DNA from 4 places in the Mesorhizobium sp. M0227 genome. Region 4 is predicted to be linked to each of the others. Evidence: predicted binding sites of a transcription regulator. Region 4 holds the regulator's gene; each other region holds the start of a gene.
What was found. The regulator LexA, encoded in region 4, represses DNA repair genes until DNA is damaged. The targets are predictions, from matches to a motif close to TGTTCNNNNTGTGTTCNG.

Region 1 (4,159 bases), on a different contig from region 4:
ATGAATGCCCATGCCAAAATTGCCAGATCGGTGATCGAAGCCGCCGAGACACGCGTCGCCGGTTACGACTGGCCGGCCCTTGCCGCCGAACTCGACGGCTTCGGCTGTGCCGTGATCGAAAAGCTGTTGTCGCCCGAGGAGTGCCGGCGGATCGCCGACCTCTATTCGGATGAGAAATATTTCCGCAGCCACATCCATATGGCCAGGCACGGCTTCGGCAAGGGCGAGTACCGCTATTTCCGCTATCCCTTGCCCGACCTCCTGGGTGGCCTGCGCAGCGCGCTCTACCCCAGGCTGGCCGAGGTCGCCAATCGGTGGAACGAGCGCATGGGGCAGGCCATGCGTTATCCCGCGACGCACGCCGCGTTTCTCGATCAGTGCCATGCCGCCGGCCAGTCACGGCCGACGCCGCTGCTGCTGCAATATGTGCCTGGCGACTTCAACTGCCTCCACCAGGATCTCTATGGCGACCTCGCCTTTCCGCTGCAGGTGGCGATCCTGCTCTCCGAACCGGGCCGGGATTTCAGCGGCGGCGAGTTCGCCCTGACCGAGCAGCGCCCGCGCATGCAGAGCCGGGTCGAAGTGGTGTCGCTGCGCCAGGGCGACGCCGTTGTCTTCGCCGTCCACAACCGGCCGGTGCAGGGCACCAAAGGCAATTACCGGGTCAACCTGCGCCATGGCGTCAGCCGGTTGCGCTCAGGCATGCGCCACACGGTCGGGATCATTTTTCACGATGCGAAGTGACCAGGGAGAAGATGGAGGTCCCCCTCACCCCGCCGGCGCATAGCGGCTGACCACCATGCCACAGGCATAGGCCTTCGAGCCGAGTAGCCACAGGTTCCTAAAACCGCCCTGATCAAAAATCCGGCGGCCCGCACCCAGCACCGCCGGGTTGATGAAAAGCTGGAACTCGTCGACCAGCCCGGCCGCAATCAGCGCCGACGCGAAACCGGCGCCGCCGAACACCGCCATGTCGCCGCCCTCGCCCGCTTTCAGCGCATTGACTTCGCGCGGCAGGTCGCCGCTGACCACACTGGTGCGCTCCCAAGCCGGCTCCGAGGCCGATTGCCTGAGCTTGTTGCTGAGCACCACCTTGCGGGAGTCGACGATGCGCTGCGCAAAGGCGTAGAACGGATCGCGCGGAAACTTCTTCGCCGCATTGCCCCAATGGGTGAGATAGCCCTCCTGCGCCATCTTGCGGCTGAGCAGGATGGTATCGATGCCTGCGAAGACGGCGTTAAAGTCCTGCTTCAGCGCACCGTCCCAGGCGCTCTCGTCACCCCACTCCCAGAGCTGCCAGGAATGGTCCTCATTGGCGCCGACAAAGCCGTCGACCGACATCTGCATCTGCAGGACCAGCTTTTTCACCGTCATTCTCCTCAGGGCCATCGCAAAACAGTTTACATTTGGAACCGTTGACGCAAGGCCAAAATGATGTCAATAGTAAAGTGATTTAAAAATGGAACCATAGATGTCGACGCGCGAAAAGTCCGGCTGCCCGATCAACCTGTCACTCGAACTGATCGGCGACCGCTGGACGCTGCTCATCGTCCGCGACATGGTCTTCGCCGGGAAAAAGCACTTTCGCGAATTCCTGCAATCCGACGAAGGCATCTCCTCGCGCACGCTGGCCGAGCGACTGCAAACGCTTCAGGAGGAGGGCATCCTCACCCGAAGCGACGACCCGACGCATGGCTTGAGAACCGTCTACCGGCTGACCGAAGCAGGCATCGACCTCTTGCCGGTGCTGGCGACGCTCGGCGCCTGGGGCAGCAAGCACCGCAAGGCCGACGATAAGCTGGCCAGGATTGCCGACGAACTGGCGGCAGGCGGCGAAGCGGCGCTGGAAAGGATGAAAGCGGCGCTGCGAGCGGAGCATATTGTCTAGGCGGTTGCGTTCAGGCGGAACCGGCATGGCTGTTGCCGCACAAATCGCCCCTCCTTGACAATGATCCATCTTTGTTCTTTATTTGTTCCAATCTATCAGCAACTGCGGATGTGCGGTCGGGATGGAAACGACAGCCACCATCCTGCATGCCGATCTCGACGCTTTCTACGCCTCGGTCGAGCAGTTGCTCGATCCGTCGCTGCGCGGCAAGCCGATCGCGGTGGGCGGCGGTGTCGTGCTCGCCGCTTCCTACGAGGCCCGCGCCTTCGGCGTGCGCGGCGGCATGCCCGGGCGCAAGGCGCGCGAACTCTGCCCGCATCTGATCTTCGTCGGTGGCAATTTCAGCCATTACCAGCGGCTAGGCGACGCGGCGATCAAGGTGCTCGACGATTTTACGCCATTGGTCGAGCGCATCTCCATCGACGAGGCCTTTGCCGACGTTGCCGGCTGCACGCATCTGTTCGGCTCCCCACAGGAGATCGCCACGACGATCCGCAGCCGGGTACGCGCCGAACTCGGCCTGCCGATCTCGATCGGCGTCGCCCGCACCAAGCATCTGGCCAAGATCGCCTCGCAGGTGGCAAAACCCGATGGGCTGGTGGTCGTCGAACCCGGCAGCGAGCTCGCTTTCCTGCACGACCTGCCGGTCGGGCTGATGTGGGGCGTCGGCTCGGCGACCAAAGCGCGGCTGGCGGAAATCGGCGTCGAGACCATCGGCCAGCTGGCCAGGACGCGCAGCGGCGCGCTGACGCGGCTGCTCGGCCCCGCCGCCGGCGAAAAGCTGGCCGCATTGTCCTGGAACCGTGACCCGCGCAAACTGGAGACGAAGCGCCGCGCGCATTCCGCCGGCGCACAATCGGCACTCGGAGAGAAGCCTGCCGTAGCACGGGTCATCGTGCCCACTCTGCTGCATCTGGCCGACCGCGTCGCCAGCCGCCTGCGCGCCAAGGCACGGCCCGGCCGCACGGTGACCGTGCGTGTGCGCTTTGCCGATCTCAGCGCAGTCACACGATCGATCACGCTTGACCAGCCGATCTCGGCGACAACCATCCTGGCCGAGATCGCCGGCGACCTGGTGCGCGGCGTGCTCGCCGACCACCCGCATGACAAAACGATCTCGCTGCTGGCGATCTCGGTCTCGCACCTCGAGGAAAGCTTCGAGCTGCAACTCGAACTGCCGCTCGGCCTCGCCGATGAGAAACGCCGGCCCGGTACCAGGAAAGGCCTGGCACGCTTCGACGCCGACCGCGCCATCGACAAGATCCGCGAGCGCTTCGGCAAACAGGCGGTCGGCTACGGCACGGTGGCACTGGAAGCGGCGCGCTCGGTGCCGGATGAATTCAGGGAACTGGCGGAGAAGGAGCTGTGAAGCCAAGGCAAAGGCTATGGGCCGGTACGCGAGTAACGATGGACCCGAACGCCAGTGGAGCTTGCCCCGTGTCGTCGGCTTGCCCCGTGCCAGGGCTCGCAGGCTATGCCGTCATGGTCGGCATCGTGAGTCGGCCAATAGCCAGGTTCGCCCCTGCGGGCGGCCGTGCAGTTCGGGAACGCGGCAAGGTGCCTCAGCACCGAGAGAGGCGTATCAAACCGAATGCCGACGAAGCCATAGACGATATAGCCCGACAACAGAATGAACGGCGCGAACAAAGCCACCCATCTCAGCCTGCCAAGGCGGCGGTGATAGCGTGAAGGCCATCGCAAGAATGGCAGGAGCATCCCCGCCAACTCCCCCGTTGAAGTGCCCGAACCAGACTAGCGTCACCCAGGTAGGGTGGCAACAACGCCTATCTCCGAACGGTTCTCGCGTTCAGAGCGCGGCTATTTGAGTCGGATATCGACACTTTCAGTTCTACGCTTCGCCATCCCAATACCGCCTAACCCCGGCCATATCGAAAATGCCGTCGCGCCAACGCAAGGCGTCGACCGCCATCTTGTTGGAATCGGGATAGACGCAGACCTCGTTGGGGTTTTTCTCGCCGATCATCAGATAGCGGCACGGTTCCGTACCGCTGTTGAGGAAGGAATGCCCGACCGCCAGGCCGGCGGGAAAGCAGACATAATCGCCGGCCTTCATCTCGTGGCGCTCCTCGCCAAGCAGCAGCGTCACCTGCCCTTCCAGGATCAGCGCATGCTCTTCTTCCAGCATATGGTAGTGCCTGGGCGCCAGGCGCATGCCGGGGGCCGGCGCCTCGATCAGCACGCCGACATGGTAGTCGGGCCGTCCCAAGGCGGCACAGGTGAGGTGTTTGGACCGACCACCGAACCGCGCCC
Region 2 (4,159 bases), on a different contig from region 4:
ACTGCGGCCCCCAGGAAGGCGACGCCGCCAGCGGTGATCATCGGCCCGCCGATGCCGGGCACGCCGACCTTCAGCGGCAGCGGCAGCGGCGTCATGTCGTAGACGGTGCCGTTGCGGTGCTTGTAGGCGATCTTGCCGGTCCTGAGATCGGCGCCGGCGACATAGCCCCAGGGCGGCGCCTGGCAAGGAATGCCGAGCGGCGACAGGAACGGCCCCATCACCACCGCATAGGGCGCGCCCTCGTTGCGGTTCAGCCCCTGCTCGCTGCCGCGCCCTTCGTCCGGCGGCGGCACCTGATCGCGCGGGATCAACTGCGACTTGAACGCCAGATAGGTCGGCATGCCGAACAGCACCTGCCGGACCGGATCGACGGCGACGCCGCCCCAGTTGAAGGTGCCGAAGTTGCCGGGGTAGATCAGCGACCCCTGGACGGAAGGCGGCGTATAGCGACCCTCATAGCGCAGGCCCTGGAATTCGATCCGGCAGGCCAACTGGTCGAACATGGTTAGGCCCCACATGTCGGCGCCGGTCAGCGGCTTCGGCATGAAGGTGAGATCGGAGACCGGCTGCGTCGGTGATGTGTGGTCGCCTTCGATCGCGCCGCCGGGCGCCGGCACTTCGTTGACCGCAATGACCGGCTCGCCGGTGCGGCGGTCGAGCACATAGAGGTCGCCCTGCTTGGTCGGTCCGACCAGCGCCGGCACCACCGTGCCGTCGGGTTTGGTGATGTCGATCAGGCTCGGCTGTGCCGGTACGTCCATGTCCCAGAGATCGTGGTGCACGGTCTGCCGCACCCATCGCACCTGACCGGTGTTGAGGTCGAGCGCGGTGATCGACGACGAGAACTTCTCGACATTGGCACTGCGCCCGGCGCCGAGCTGGTCCGGCGTCTGGTTGCCGAGCGGCACGTAGAGCAGGCCGAGCTTCTCGTCGGCGCTCGGCGTCGACCACATGTTGGGCGAGTTGGCGGTATAGGTCTGGCCGGCCGGCAGCGGCGTCGTCTGGTCCGGATTGCCGGAATCCCAGTTCCACACCAGCGCGCCGGTGGCAGCGTCGTAGGCGCGGATGACACCGGACGGCTCCTGCGTCGAATAATTGTCGTTGACCGCGCCGCCGACAATGATCTTGCCGCCTGATATCAGCGGGGCCGAGGTCGAGTAGTAATAGCCCGACTTCGGATAGGGCATGTTGGTCAGAAGGTTCAGCGTGCCGCCCTCGGCGAAAGCCGGGCAGACCTGCCCGTTGGCGGCGTCGAGCGCGATCAGCCGCGCGTCCGAGGTCGGCAGGTAGACGCGGGTCGCACAGGGCTGCCCGGCGGCGCCGGCGGCATCGGCATAATAGGCCACGCCGCGGCAGGTCTGGTGCTGGCGGTCCTTGTCGAGCTTGACCTTGGGATCGAAGCGCCATTTCTCCTTGCCGCTCGCGGCATCGATGGCGATGGCGAAATTGTGCGGCGTGCAGATGTAGAGCGTGTCGCCGATCTTCAGCGGCGTCACCTGATAGGTGGTCTCGCCGACATCGTCCGGACCCTTCACGTCGCCGGTCTGGTAGGTCCACGCCGGCTGCAGCTTGGCGACATTGTCAGGCGTGATCTGGTCGAGCGGCGAATAGCGCTGGCCGAACTGCGTGCGGCCGTAATAGTGCCACTCGCCGGCCGGCACATCATTGCCGAGATTGGCGTTGGCGACCACCTTGTCGGTGCCGAGTTCACCGGCAATGTCCTTCGGGTCCGATGTCATCGAATAACCGGCGACGGCCAGCGAGGCCAGCACGGCAAGGATCAGCGGTGCGCGCCCGTCAGGGCCGGCAAGACCCCGCCTCGCCCACGGCGTCAGCAGCCACAAAGCGAGAAGCACGATGATGCCGCCGCGCGGTCCAAGTTCCCACCAGTCGAAGCCGGTTTCCCAGACCGCCCAGGCCAACGTGCCGAGCACGATCACCGCGTAGAGCCACAGTGCGGTGGACCGGCGCCGGTAGAGCAGCCAGGCGGCGATCAGGAAGGCAAGGCCGGCAACGACATAGTACCAGCTGCCGCCCAGCATCGCCAGGCGGATGCCGCCGCCGCCGAGTGCCAGGCCGATGAGGAAAAGAATGAGGGATGTGATGGTGACAGCCAAGATGATACTCCTTCGACTGTTGCGCTTCGCGGCGCGGCCATGGCAACCCGGCATTGCGTCGCTGCCCGAAGCACAACTTTCTCCTGACGGTCCCGCCTGTCAAGCACGGGCCTCAAGCGCAGGCGGTAATGGTCCATCGCAATTGGAATAACATCGACCGCAGTGGGAGCGCGGGGCAGCAATCGGGCACTTTAGCGGAACAAAACGTAGACAGTTCTGGTCTTTCCCCACCGAATCACTACATTCGGGGCAATGTCCGGCTTTTCCGAAGACATGCCCTTTTTCGACGAACCCAATGCGCGGCCCACGGCCCCGTCGGGCATCGCCGCGCGCGCCATGGCTGCCCGCAGCGGCCACAACAACGCGCCCGACTATCTCAAGGGGCTGAACCCCGAGCAACGGCTGGCGGTGGAAACCACCGAAGGCCCGGTTCTGGTGCTGGCCGGAGCCGGCACCGGCAAGACCCGCGTGCTCACCACGCGCATCGCTCACATCCTCGCCACCGGCAAGGCGTTCCCGTCGCAGATCCTCGCGGTGACCTTTACCAACAAGGCCGCGCGCGAGATGAAGATCCGCATCGGCGTGCTGATCGGCGAAGGCAATGTCGAGGGCATGCCATGGCTCGGCACCTTCCACTCGATTGGAGTGAAGCTGCTTCGCCGCCATGCTGAACTCGCCGGTTTGCGCTCCGATTTCACCATCCTCGACACCGACGACGTCGTGCGGCTGATCAAGCAGCTGATCCAGGCCGAAGGTCTGGACGACAAGCGCTGGCCGGCCAAGCAGTTCGCCCAGATGATCGACGGCTGGAAGAACAAGGGGCAAGGCCCGGCCGACATCGCCGAGGGCGATGCGCGCGCCTTCGCCAACGGCAAGGGCCGCGAGCTCTACAAGGCCTATCAGGAGCGGCTGAAGACGCTGAACGCATGCGATTTCGGCGACCTGCTCTGCCACCCGATCCGCATCTTCCGCGCCAATCCGGACGTGCTCAAGGAATACCATAAGCGCTTCAAATACATCCTCGTCGACGAGTACCAGGACACCAACACCGCCCAGTACATGTGGCTGCGGCTCCTGGCGCAAAGGCCGGATGCCGGGCGCAAGCCTTCGGCGACTAATCTCCAATCGGCCGAAGGCCGCAAGGACGACCGTCCGTCCGAGCCGTTGCGAGGCCCCCGCGGAGGGCCCGCGCCGGCAGGCGCGGAACAGCCCGTGAGCGTGAATATATGCTGCGTCGGCGATGACGACCAATCCATCTATGGCTGGCGCGGCGCCGAGGTCGACAACATCCTGCGCTTCGACAAGGATTTTCCCGGCGCCACCATCATCCGGCTGGAGCGCAACTACCGCTCGACCGCGCACATACTGGGGGCCGCCTCCCACCTCATAGCCCACAATGAGGGCCGCTTCGGCAAGACGCTGTTCACCGACCGCAACGAGCCGGAGGACGGCAAGGTGCATGTCCACGCCGCCTGGGATTCCGAGGAAGAAGCGCGCGCCGTCGGCGAGACCATCGAGACCTACCAGCGGCAAAAGCACAATCTCAACGACATGGCGATCCTGGTCCGCGCGTCCTTCCAGATGCGCGAATTCGAGGATCGTTTCGTCACGCTCGGTCTCAACTACCGCGTCATCGGCGGCCCGCGTTTCTACGAGCGCATGGAGATCCGCGATGCGCTGGCCTTCTTCCGCGTGGTGGCGCAAGGCGCCGACGACCTCGCCTTCGAGCGCATCGTCAATGTGCCCAAGCGCGGCCTTGGTGAAGCCACCATCCGCCAGATCCACGACACGGCCCGCGCGCTGCGCATCCCAATGCTGGAAGCCGCCGCCAAGCTCGCCGAAAGCGACGAGTTGAAGCCGAAGCCGCGCGCCGCCTTGCGCGAAGTCGCGGCCAATTTCGAACGCTGGCAGAAGGCGCTGGAAACCACGCCGCACACCGAACTCGCCGAGACCATTCTCGAAGAGAGCGGCTACACCGACATGTGGAAGAACGACCGCTCGGTTGAAGCCCCCGGCCGGCTGGAGAACCTGAAAGAGCTGAT
Region 3 (4,159 bases), on a different contig from region 4:
AAGCACGGCGGGGCCGTTTTCATGTGCGGATTGTCTGTTTGGCGCAACGCAGCACGCGCCGACAGACTGTCAGTGGCGCGGCGGCCCGATCGAGCCGGCGCCGACATCGACGGTGATGCTGCCGGAAATCCTGACATCCGTATCGCCGATCTTGAACTGGCCGTTGCCGGGAAACGCGTCGTCGGACTCCGGAGCCGGCTTGGCGATGCGGTAGTCACCGGTTACGCCGGGCAGGGCGCCTTTTTGCGTTGACGGCGAACTGTCTTCGGCAAGTGCCGCGCCGCTGGTGAGGCCCCCAATGGCGAGCGCTATAACGGCGATGACGCGGTGCAATGATCTGGACTGATGAGTGTCGGTCATCCCAAGACTATAGTGGCGCGCCGCCGATGGAACCAGACCGGCATCGTCAAATCTTCGACAGCCGGACGTACTCCGATCCGGCCCTGGCTCACGCCGCCTTTTTTCGCGTGTCGAAAACATGGTCGACGATGCCCCATGCCTGGGCCTCGCGGGCGGTCATGAAGTGGTCGCGGTCCAGCGTGCGCTCGACCTCTTCATAGCTGCGGCCGCAATGCTGCGCGTAGAGTTCGGCCATGTGCCGTTTCGTCCGGCCGATGCGCTCGGCATGGCGCTGGATGTCGGAGGCCTGGCCCTGGAAGCCGCCCAGCGGCTGGTGCAGCAGGATGGTGGCGTTCGGCAGGGAAATTCGGCGCCCCGGTGTGCCTGCCATCAGCAGGAACGAGCCCATCGATGCGGCAAAGCCCATGCATACGGTCGACACCGGGCAGCTGATGTATTGCATTGTGTCGTAGATGGCGAAGCCGCTGGTGACCACGCCGCCCGGCGAGTTGATGTAGAGCGAGATCTCCTTGTCGGGATTGTCCGATTCCAGCGACAGAAGCTGCGCGCAGACCAACGCCGAGATGTCGTCGTTGATCTCACCGTTGATGAAGATGATGCGCTCGCGCAGCAGCCGCGAAAAGATGTCGAAGGCGCGCTCGCCGCGGCTCGATTGCTCGATAACCATCGGCACCAGACTGGCAACACCGCTCATTATCTCTCTCCGTCCGTTTTGTTTTCAGGCCGCGCGAAGCAGGAGGCGAGGCGTGTTTGCGGCGATTGGCTTAGATGACCTGTTTGCACCGAGCGAAACCCGGCAGCCGGCGCCTGCCATGGCGACGGCAGGCATGGCCTTGCGGGCAAAGCCGTCATGGACGACACGCAGATGCGTGCCGCCGGAAACGGTTCGGGCAAGTGTGAAGGTGACAATGCTGTCCAATGGGCTGTCGAGCGGATCCTGCCGCGCGGCGTCGCCTGGCTGCTCCCGCCAGGAATAGCGCAGCAGCTTCTCGGGATCGGCGTCGAGGATTTCGCATTCGATCGACGCGCCCGTTCCGGCGAAGGCAAAACGGTTGCCGATCTCGGGTCTCATGTCGTTCGGCATCATCCAGGCGGCCAGCAATTCCGGTACGGTCAGGGCCCGCCATACCTTTTCCGGCGGCTCGGCAAGCTCGTACTCGAACTCGAGCGCATCCGGGGCGTCGCTTTGACCGTTGTTGGTCGTTGATCCCGCCTTCTTCATTGATCCATGTCCTTCAAAACCGCCTTCAGCCTTTCGATGCGTTCCGGCCAGAAGGTCCGGTAGCGTTCGATCCAGGAGAGCAAGGGGGCGAGCCCCTGCGGATCGGCGCGGTAATAGGCGTTGCGGCCGGCTCGCCGCTCGACCACCAGCCCGGCGCCACGCAGCACCGCCAGATGCTGCGACACCGCGGGCTGCGACACCGTCATCCCGGTGCGCAATTCCGACACGCTCATCTCGCCGGCGGCCAGCCGCTCAAAGACGGCGCGGCGCGTCGGGTCGGCCAGTGCGCGAAAAATCTCTGCTTCGATCATGCCAAAAGCATAAGTGCATACTTATCGATTTGGCAAGCGGTCTTTTCGAGCCCATATGATCGGCTTCGGCATTGCTGCCATTCCTTGACAATAAACAGCGATGCGGATAAGAACGAAAAGGGAACAAAAACCTTGTGGGTAAAGGCAGCCATGGCAAGCGGCGATCGCCTGCAACCTGTAAGGTGCTGCGACAAAAATTTGTTTCGGATGAGCGCGGAGAAATATCATGGCGGGTAGCGTCAACAAGGTCATTCTGGTCGGCAATCTCGGCGCGGATCCCGAAATCCGTCGCCTGAATTCGGGTGAACCGGTCGTCAACATCCGCATCGCCACATCGGAAAGCTGGCGCGACAAGAATTCCGGCGAACGCAAGGAAAAAACCGAGTGGCACAACGTCGTCATCTTCAATGAGGGCATCGCCAAGGTGGCGGAGCAGTATCTGAAGAAGGGCATGAAGGTCTATGTCGAGGGCCAGTTGCAGACGCGCAAATGGCAGGACCAGACCGGTGCCGACAAGTACACGACGGAAGTCGTGCTGCAGAAATTCCGCGGTGAGCTGCAGATGCTAGACGCACGCGGACAGGGCGAGGGCGGTCAGGTCGGCGGCTATACCGGTGGCGGCAGCAGCCGTGGTTCCGATTTCGGCCAGTCCAGCCCGAGCGAAGGCTTCAATCGCGGTGGTGGCGGTGCCAAGAGCGGCGGCGGTGGCGGTTCGTCGCGCGAATTGGATGACGAAATCCCGTTCTGATCGCAACAGTTATGTCAGACACAGTGCCCCGAGAGTCATTCATGGACTTTCGGGGTTTTGCATCATGATTGAGGTTGACCGGGCCGATCAAGGAAATACGGTGAAAGGACGAGTTCGGTGAAAGCACGCGTAAAGTGGGTCGAGGAGCGCACCTTCGTCGGGGAATCCGGCAGCGGTCACAAGGTCGTGCTCGGAACAGCGCACGGATCGGAAGGCAAGACGCCGGGTCCAAGCCCGATGGAGCTGGTGCTGATCGGCACCGGTGGCTGTTCGGCCTATGATGTCGTGCATATCCTCGAAAAAGGCCGCGAGGCGGTCGAGGACTGCGTCGTCGAACTCGACTCCGACCGGGCCGAAACCGAGCCCAGGGTTTTTACACGCATCCATATGCATTTCGTCGTCAAGGGCAGGGCACTCTCCAGCGACAAGGTGAAACGCGCGATCGACCTTTCGATCGAAAAATATTGCTCGGCGTCTGCGATGCTGGCCAAGACCGCGACGATTACCCACGATTTCGAAGTGATCGACACGACTGTGAAATAGGGCCGGCTTCGGCGGCAGCTCGTCGCGTTACCCCGCCATCAGCGCCTTGATGCCATCGGCCACGAATTGCACGGCCAGTGCCGCCAGGATGACGCCAAGCAGCCGGGTCAGGATCGAACGACCAGTCTGGCCGAGGATGCGGTCGATGCGTTCCGACAGCACGAACACCAGATAGGTGATGGCGAGGCAGACGAAGATGATGCCCACCAGGGCGGCCTGCGCGGCAAATCCCTGAAATGAACCGGAAAGCAGCACCGTCGCCGAAATCGCGCCGGGGCCGGCGATCAGCGGGATCGCCAGCGGGAAGGCGGCGATGTTGTGGATCATGTCCTTGGTGATGGCGACGTCGCCGATCTTCTCCTTACGGTCCTGCCGGCGCTCGAACACCATCTCGAAGGCAATGAAGAACAGCAGGAAACCGCCGGCGACGCGGAAGGCCGGCAACGTTATGCCGAACACCGACAGGATCGATGCGCCGGCAACCGCAAACAGCGCCATCACCAGGAAGCCGATGATCGAGGCACGGACGGAAACCTGCTGGCGCTCCTCGCGGTTCATGCCGCGCGTTACGGCCAGGAACAGTGGCGCCAGGCCAGGCGGATCGATGGTCACGAGAATGGTGACGAAGGCGTTGAACAGGCTGTCGAAACTCGGCATCTCTGACCCTCCCGCCGGGCCGTGCCCGGACAGAATATTGGTAGAGCAAAGCCCGGTCGGTGGGAACTGTCAGCGGGAAAGTGGTTGATGCCGGCGCAAAGGATCGCGACGCTTTTATTCTGGGCTGCTGCTGCATTCCTCGGCGATCAAACCTCTCGGCGCGCCAGGAACTCGACTTCCAGCCGCCATGTCGCGCCATTGTCTTGCGAGCGTTCGCCCAGCCATCGGAAGGAGTTTTCGGTGATGCGTGAAAAGCTCCAGCGTACTGAACTGCCGATGCCGTCGGCGCCCACTTGCACGATCGTGTCACCCTCGGCG
Region 4 (4,159 bases):
TTGCGAGACCTGTCGCGGTTGTCATTCTGACGGGGATCTGTGCGCTGGTCTCGCGCTCATGGCCAAAGACCCATCTGTGTTTCATGGCGGCACTTTTGTGCGCCCTAGGACTGCTTGCTGCCAAGGTCGAGACGTGGCGTGCGGGCACACAAATGTTGGGCTCGGAAATTTCGACGCAAGTCACCGGCCGCGTCGTCTCGCTCGACCGGATGGAAACCGGCCGTATCCGGCTGACCATCGACGTGACATCGACCGCAAGACCGAAACTGCGCTATGCGCCGGAACGGGTGCGGCTTTCGGCACGCAAGATCCCGGCTGACGTGACCGCCGGCTCCCTCATCACCGGATATGCCAAGCTCTTGCCGCCGACCGGGCCGGTGCGGCCGGACAGCTATGACTTCTCCTTCGACAGCTACTTTGCCGGCATCGGTGGCAGCGGGTTCTTTCTCGGCAATCCAAAGCTTGTCGTCAACGATGACGGCGACATGCCGCTGCCGGCCCGAATTTCCTCTAGCGTGGAAAATGCCCGTGAAGGCATCGCCGACCATATCAGGGCGAGCGTCGGCGGCGCCGAAGGCGAGATCGCCGCGGCGCTGATCGTCGGCGTGCGCGCCGGCATTCCCGATGACATCAATGAGGCGATGCGACGTACCGGCATCTACCACATCATCTCCATTTCGGGACTGCACATGGCTCTGGTCGCAGGCACCATCATGGGTTTGCTGCGCGGCGCCTTCGCCTTGTTTACCGACTTTTCCGCGCGTCGCCCGGTCAAGAAGTATGCCGCCGCCGCCGCACTGTTCTCGATCGCGGCCTATCTCATCATCTCGGGAGTCGTCGTTGCCGCCGAGCGCAGCTTCATCATGCTGGCGGTGATGCTGATTGCCGTGCTGTTCGATCGAGCAGCACTCACCATGCGCAATCTGGCGATCTCGGCGATCGCCGTCATCGTGGTGTCGCCGCATGAGGTGGTCGGCCCGAGTTTTCAGATGTCGTTCGCCGCGACCGCGGCTCTGGTCGGCGCCTATGCCGGCTGGGCGGATCACCGCGCGGGAAAAGCAAGACCGCCGCCGCCAAAGCGATCCGTGCCCGGTTTCCTGACGCGAAAATTCCTGCTGGCGGCAACCGGCCTTGCCATGACCTCGATCATCGCGGGAAGCGCGACGACGCTGTTTGCCATCTGGCATTTTCAGCGTGTCTCGCCGCTCAGCCTGTTTGCCAATCTCGCGGTAATGCCGATCGTCACCGTCGTCATGTTCCTGGCCGTCGCCAGCGCGCTGTTGATGCCTTTCGGATTGGATTGGCCGGCTCTCTACCTGATGGGTAAGGGCCTGACGATGATGATCGCCATATCAGGCTGGATCTCCGAGCGTTCGCCTGTCGATGGGGTCGGGCTGATTTCGCAGCAGTCGGTCCTGTTGGTGGCAATTGCCCTGGTCATCGCGACAATGGCGACAACTTGGCTGCGGCTCGCTGCTCTGCCATTCGCGCTGGCAGGCTTGCTGACCGTCTCGGATACGCGCACGCCGGATGTGCTAATCTCGGAAGACGCCCGGCTGGTGGCGTTGCCGATCGGTGGCGGTGAGCTTGCCGTCAGCCGGGAACGGCCGAACGAATTCACCGTCGACAACTGGAAACGCGCCCTGACATCAGAAACCATCGTCGTGCCAGAGGTGTTCGACAACAGCGATGGGCAATTCGATGTCGCGGATGCCGTTGATCTGCCGCTGGGATCGCCGTTCTATTGCTCCTCAGGCGTTTGCGTGGCCAGGCACATGTCCGGTGCGATCATTGCCTATGTCGAGGACCGCAAGGACGCCTGGAAAGCCTGCGGCTTCGCCGAGCTGATCGTCATCAATGACGCCACCGCGTATGACGCCTGTCACAATCCGCTGGTTCTCGTCATCACCAAGCGGCAACTGGCTCGCAAAGGCAGTGCCGCGGTCTTCTTCGATCGCCAATCGGCGACCACGCCGGCGACGATCAGCTTCGCGGTGGACAGCCCATATCGGCCCTGGCACACGCAACGCAAATACTCTCGTGAGGCAAGGGGGCTGGCACCCTTCAAGAAACCGGAGAAGCCAGCGGCCAACCCACAGCCGCCTCAGTAGCGGCGGATCAGGCCGACGAGCTTGCCTTGCACCTTGACCCTGTCCGGGCCGAAAATACGGGTTTCATAGGCCGGATTGGCGGCTTCGAGAGCAATCGAAGCGCCCTTGCGGCGGAACCGCTTCAGCGTCGCTTCCTCTTCATCGACCAGCGCCACGATGATCTCGCCGGGGCTCGCCGTGTCGGCATTGCGGATGATGACGGTGTCGCCGTCGAAGATACCGGCCTCGATCATCGAGTCTCCCTTGACCTCCAGCGCATAGTGGGCGCCGCCCATGATCATGTCCGGCGGCACCGAGATCGAATGCGTCTGATGCTGGATGGCATCGATCGGCACACCGGCAGCGATACGGCCCATGACCGGGATCGACACGGCGGAGACCGCATCGTCATCATTGCCGGGCGAGGGCATCCGCGAAGGCGCCGGCTTGATCTGCCGGCCAAGGGCGCCACCCTGACCGAGACTGCCCTGGATGACGCTTGGCGAAAACTTCTTTGCCGCGTTGAGACCGGGCGCGATCGAGTCCGGCAATCGCAGCACTTCCAGCGCGCGTGCCCGGTTGGGCAACCGGCGAATAAAGCCGCGCTCCTCAAGTGCGGTGATCAGCCGATGAATCCCGGATTTGGAGGCAAGGTCAAGCGCCTCCTTCATCTCGTCGAAGGATGGCGGAATGCCGCTCTCCTTCAGGCGTTCATGGATGAACATCAGCAGTTCATGTTGCTTGCGCGTCAGCATGGCGGCCCCCAGGTTACCTGAAACCAGAATCGAAAAACAAACCCAGAACAAACCCTATCTGTTCCAGTTGTGTTCTGCAACCGTTTAAAGTTTAATGAATTTGTTAAGGCTGCTGAAATTATTTGGCGCTTGCCAGCGGGTCGCGATCAACAGGCGCTAGGCACGGCGATGCGCCTGCTCACATTGAAATTATTATGGTTAATGACCTGTGGCTCATCCTCGACCCAAGGCTTGGCATTATTAGTCTATCGACCTCCACAAAGGACGATATCAATCTTCGGGACGTTCGTTTGCCGTGAACGAAACGGAGCCAAAACGCCAACGTCTGTTGGCATTTGTGGCTGGAAATTCAGCCCTCCGTCATCTGCCAAGGCAGTGAGGGCGGCGGCGGTGGATCGCGGGGATCGTTGCGTCAGGTAACGGCTTCCTTGACCGCGAAACGGCGGTCCTTCCATGCGCCCGTGCGCAGAATATCCTCCAGCACCTCAACCGCCAGCCACACATCCTTGTAGCCGACATAGAGCGGCGTGAAGCCGAAACGGATGGTCGATGGCGCACGAAAATCACCGATGACGCCGCGCTCGATCAGCGCCCGCATGATTTGATAGCCGTGATCGTGAAGGAACGACACCTGGCTGCCGCGCCTGGTCGCGTCGCGGGTGGTCTCCAGCGTGAGACCGTAGGCGCCGCACCTGGCTTCGACGAGCTGGATGAACAGTTCTGTCAACGCGACACTCTTCTTTCGCAATGCCGCCATGTCGACGTCATTCCAGATGGCAAGCGCGCCTCTGAGCGCCCGCATCGACAGGATCGGCTGAGTGCCGCACAAAAAGCGGCGGATGCCGGTGCCGGCAACATAACCCCGTTCGAAGGCAAAGGGCCGCGCATGGCCCCACCAGCCGCTGAGCGGCTGGCTGATATCGCCGTGGTGGCGCTGCGCGGCATAGATGAAGGCCGGTGCGCCCGGACCGCCGTTGAGGTACTTGTAGGTGCAGCCGATGGCGAAATCGGCATTTGCGTGATCGAGCTCGACGGGCAGGGCGCCGGCGGTGTGGCAAAGATCCCAGACGATCAGCGCTCCGGCCGCATGAGCTTTGCGCGTCAGCGCCGCCATGTCGCGCAGTTCACCCGATTTGTAATTGACGTGATTGACCAGCACCACCGCGACGTTTTCGTCGATCAGCTCTTCGATGGTCGGCGCGTCGACACCCGCGAGGCGCAGCAGGACGCCATCCCGGGTCGAGGCCACGCCTTCGGCGATGTACAGGTCGGTGGGAAAACTGTCACCTTCGGCGACGATGGCCGACCGGCCGG

Region 1: dinB (DNA polymerase IV) is a predicted target of LexA. The motif match lies at 1,961-1,978, and genes of this name have one in related genera.
Region 2: NKJ00_RS19715 (ATP-dependent helicase) is a predicted target of LexA. The motif match lies at 2,313-2,330, and genes of this name have one in related genera.
Region 3: NKJ00_RS27965 (single-stranded DNA-binding protein) is a predicted target of LexA. The motif match lies at 2,002-2,019, and genes of this name have one in related genera.

The regions. Positions count from the first base shown of each region.
Region 1 is NZ_JAMYSJ010000010.1:92,062-96,220, reverse strand. It holds gene NKJ00_RS16075 (2OG-Fe(II) oxygenase) at 1-744, shown strand; gene NKJ00_RS16080 (methylated-DNA--[protein]-cysteine S-methyltransferase) at 1-4, shown strand, start outside; gene NKJ00_RS16070 (dihydrofolate reductase family protein) at 769-1,368, opposite strand; gene NKJ00_RS16065 (winged helix-turn-helix transcriptional regulator) at 1,472-1,888, shown strand; gene dinB (DNA polymerase IV) at 2,010-3,257, shown strand; gene NKJ00_RS16055 (excalibur calcium-binding domain-containing protein) at 3,272-3,604, opposite strand; gene NKJ00_RS16050 (cupin domain-containing protein) at 3,738-4,159, opposite strand, start outside.
Region 2 is NZ_JAMYSJ010000014.1:19,697-23,855, forward strand. It holds gene NKJ00_RS19710 (glucose/quinate/shikimate family membrane-bound PQQ-dependent dehydrogenase) at 1-2,117, opposite strand, end outside; gene NKJ00_RS19715 (ATP-dependent helicase) at 2,370-4,159, shown strand, end outside.
Region 3 is NZ_JAMYSJ010000031.1:50,375-54,533, reverse strand. It holds gene NKJ00_RS27985 (hypothetical protein) at 70-360, opposite strand; gene NKJ00_RS27980 (ATP-dependent Clp protease proteolytic subunit) at 449-1,054, opposite strand; gene NKJ00_RS27975 (SRPBCC family protein) at 1,079-1,582, opposite strand; gene NKJ00_RS27970 (ArsR/SmtB family transcription factor) at 1,579-1,893, opposite strand; gene NKJ00_RS27965 (single-stranded DNA-binding protein) at 2,120-2,641, shown strand; gene NKJ00_RS27960 (OsmC family protein) at 2,759-3,184, shown strand; gene NKJ00_RS27955 (MarC family protein) at 3,212-3,841, opposite strand; gene NKJ00_RS27950 (hypothetical protein) at 3,988-4,159, opposite strand, start outside.
Region 4 is NZ_JAMYSJ010000022.1:27,467-31,625, forward strand. It holds gene NKJ00_RS24305 (ComEC/Rec2 family competence protein) at 1-2,111, shown strand, start outside; gene lexA (transcriptional repressor LexA) at 2,105-2,845, opposite strand; gene kynU (kynureninase) at 3,258-4,159, opposite strand, start outside.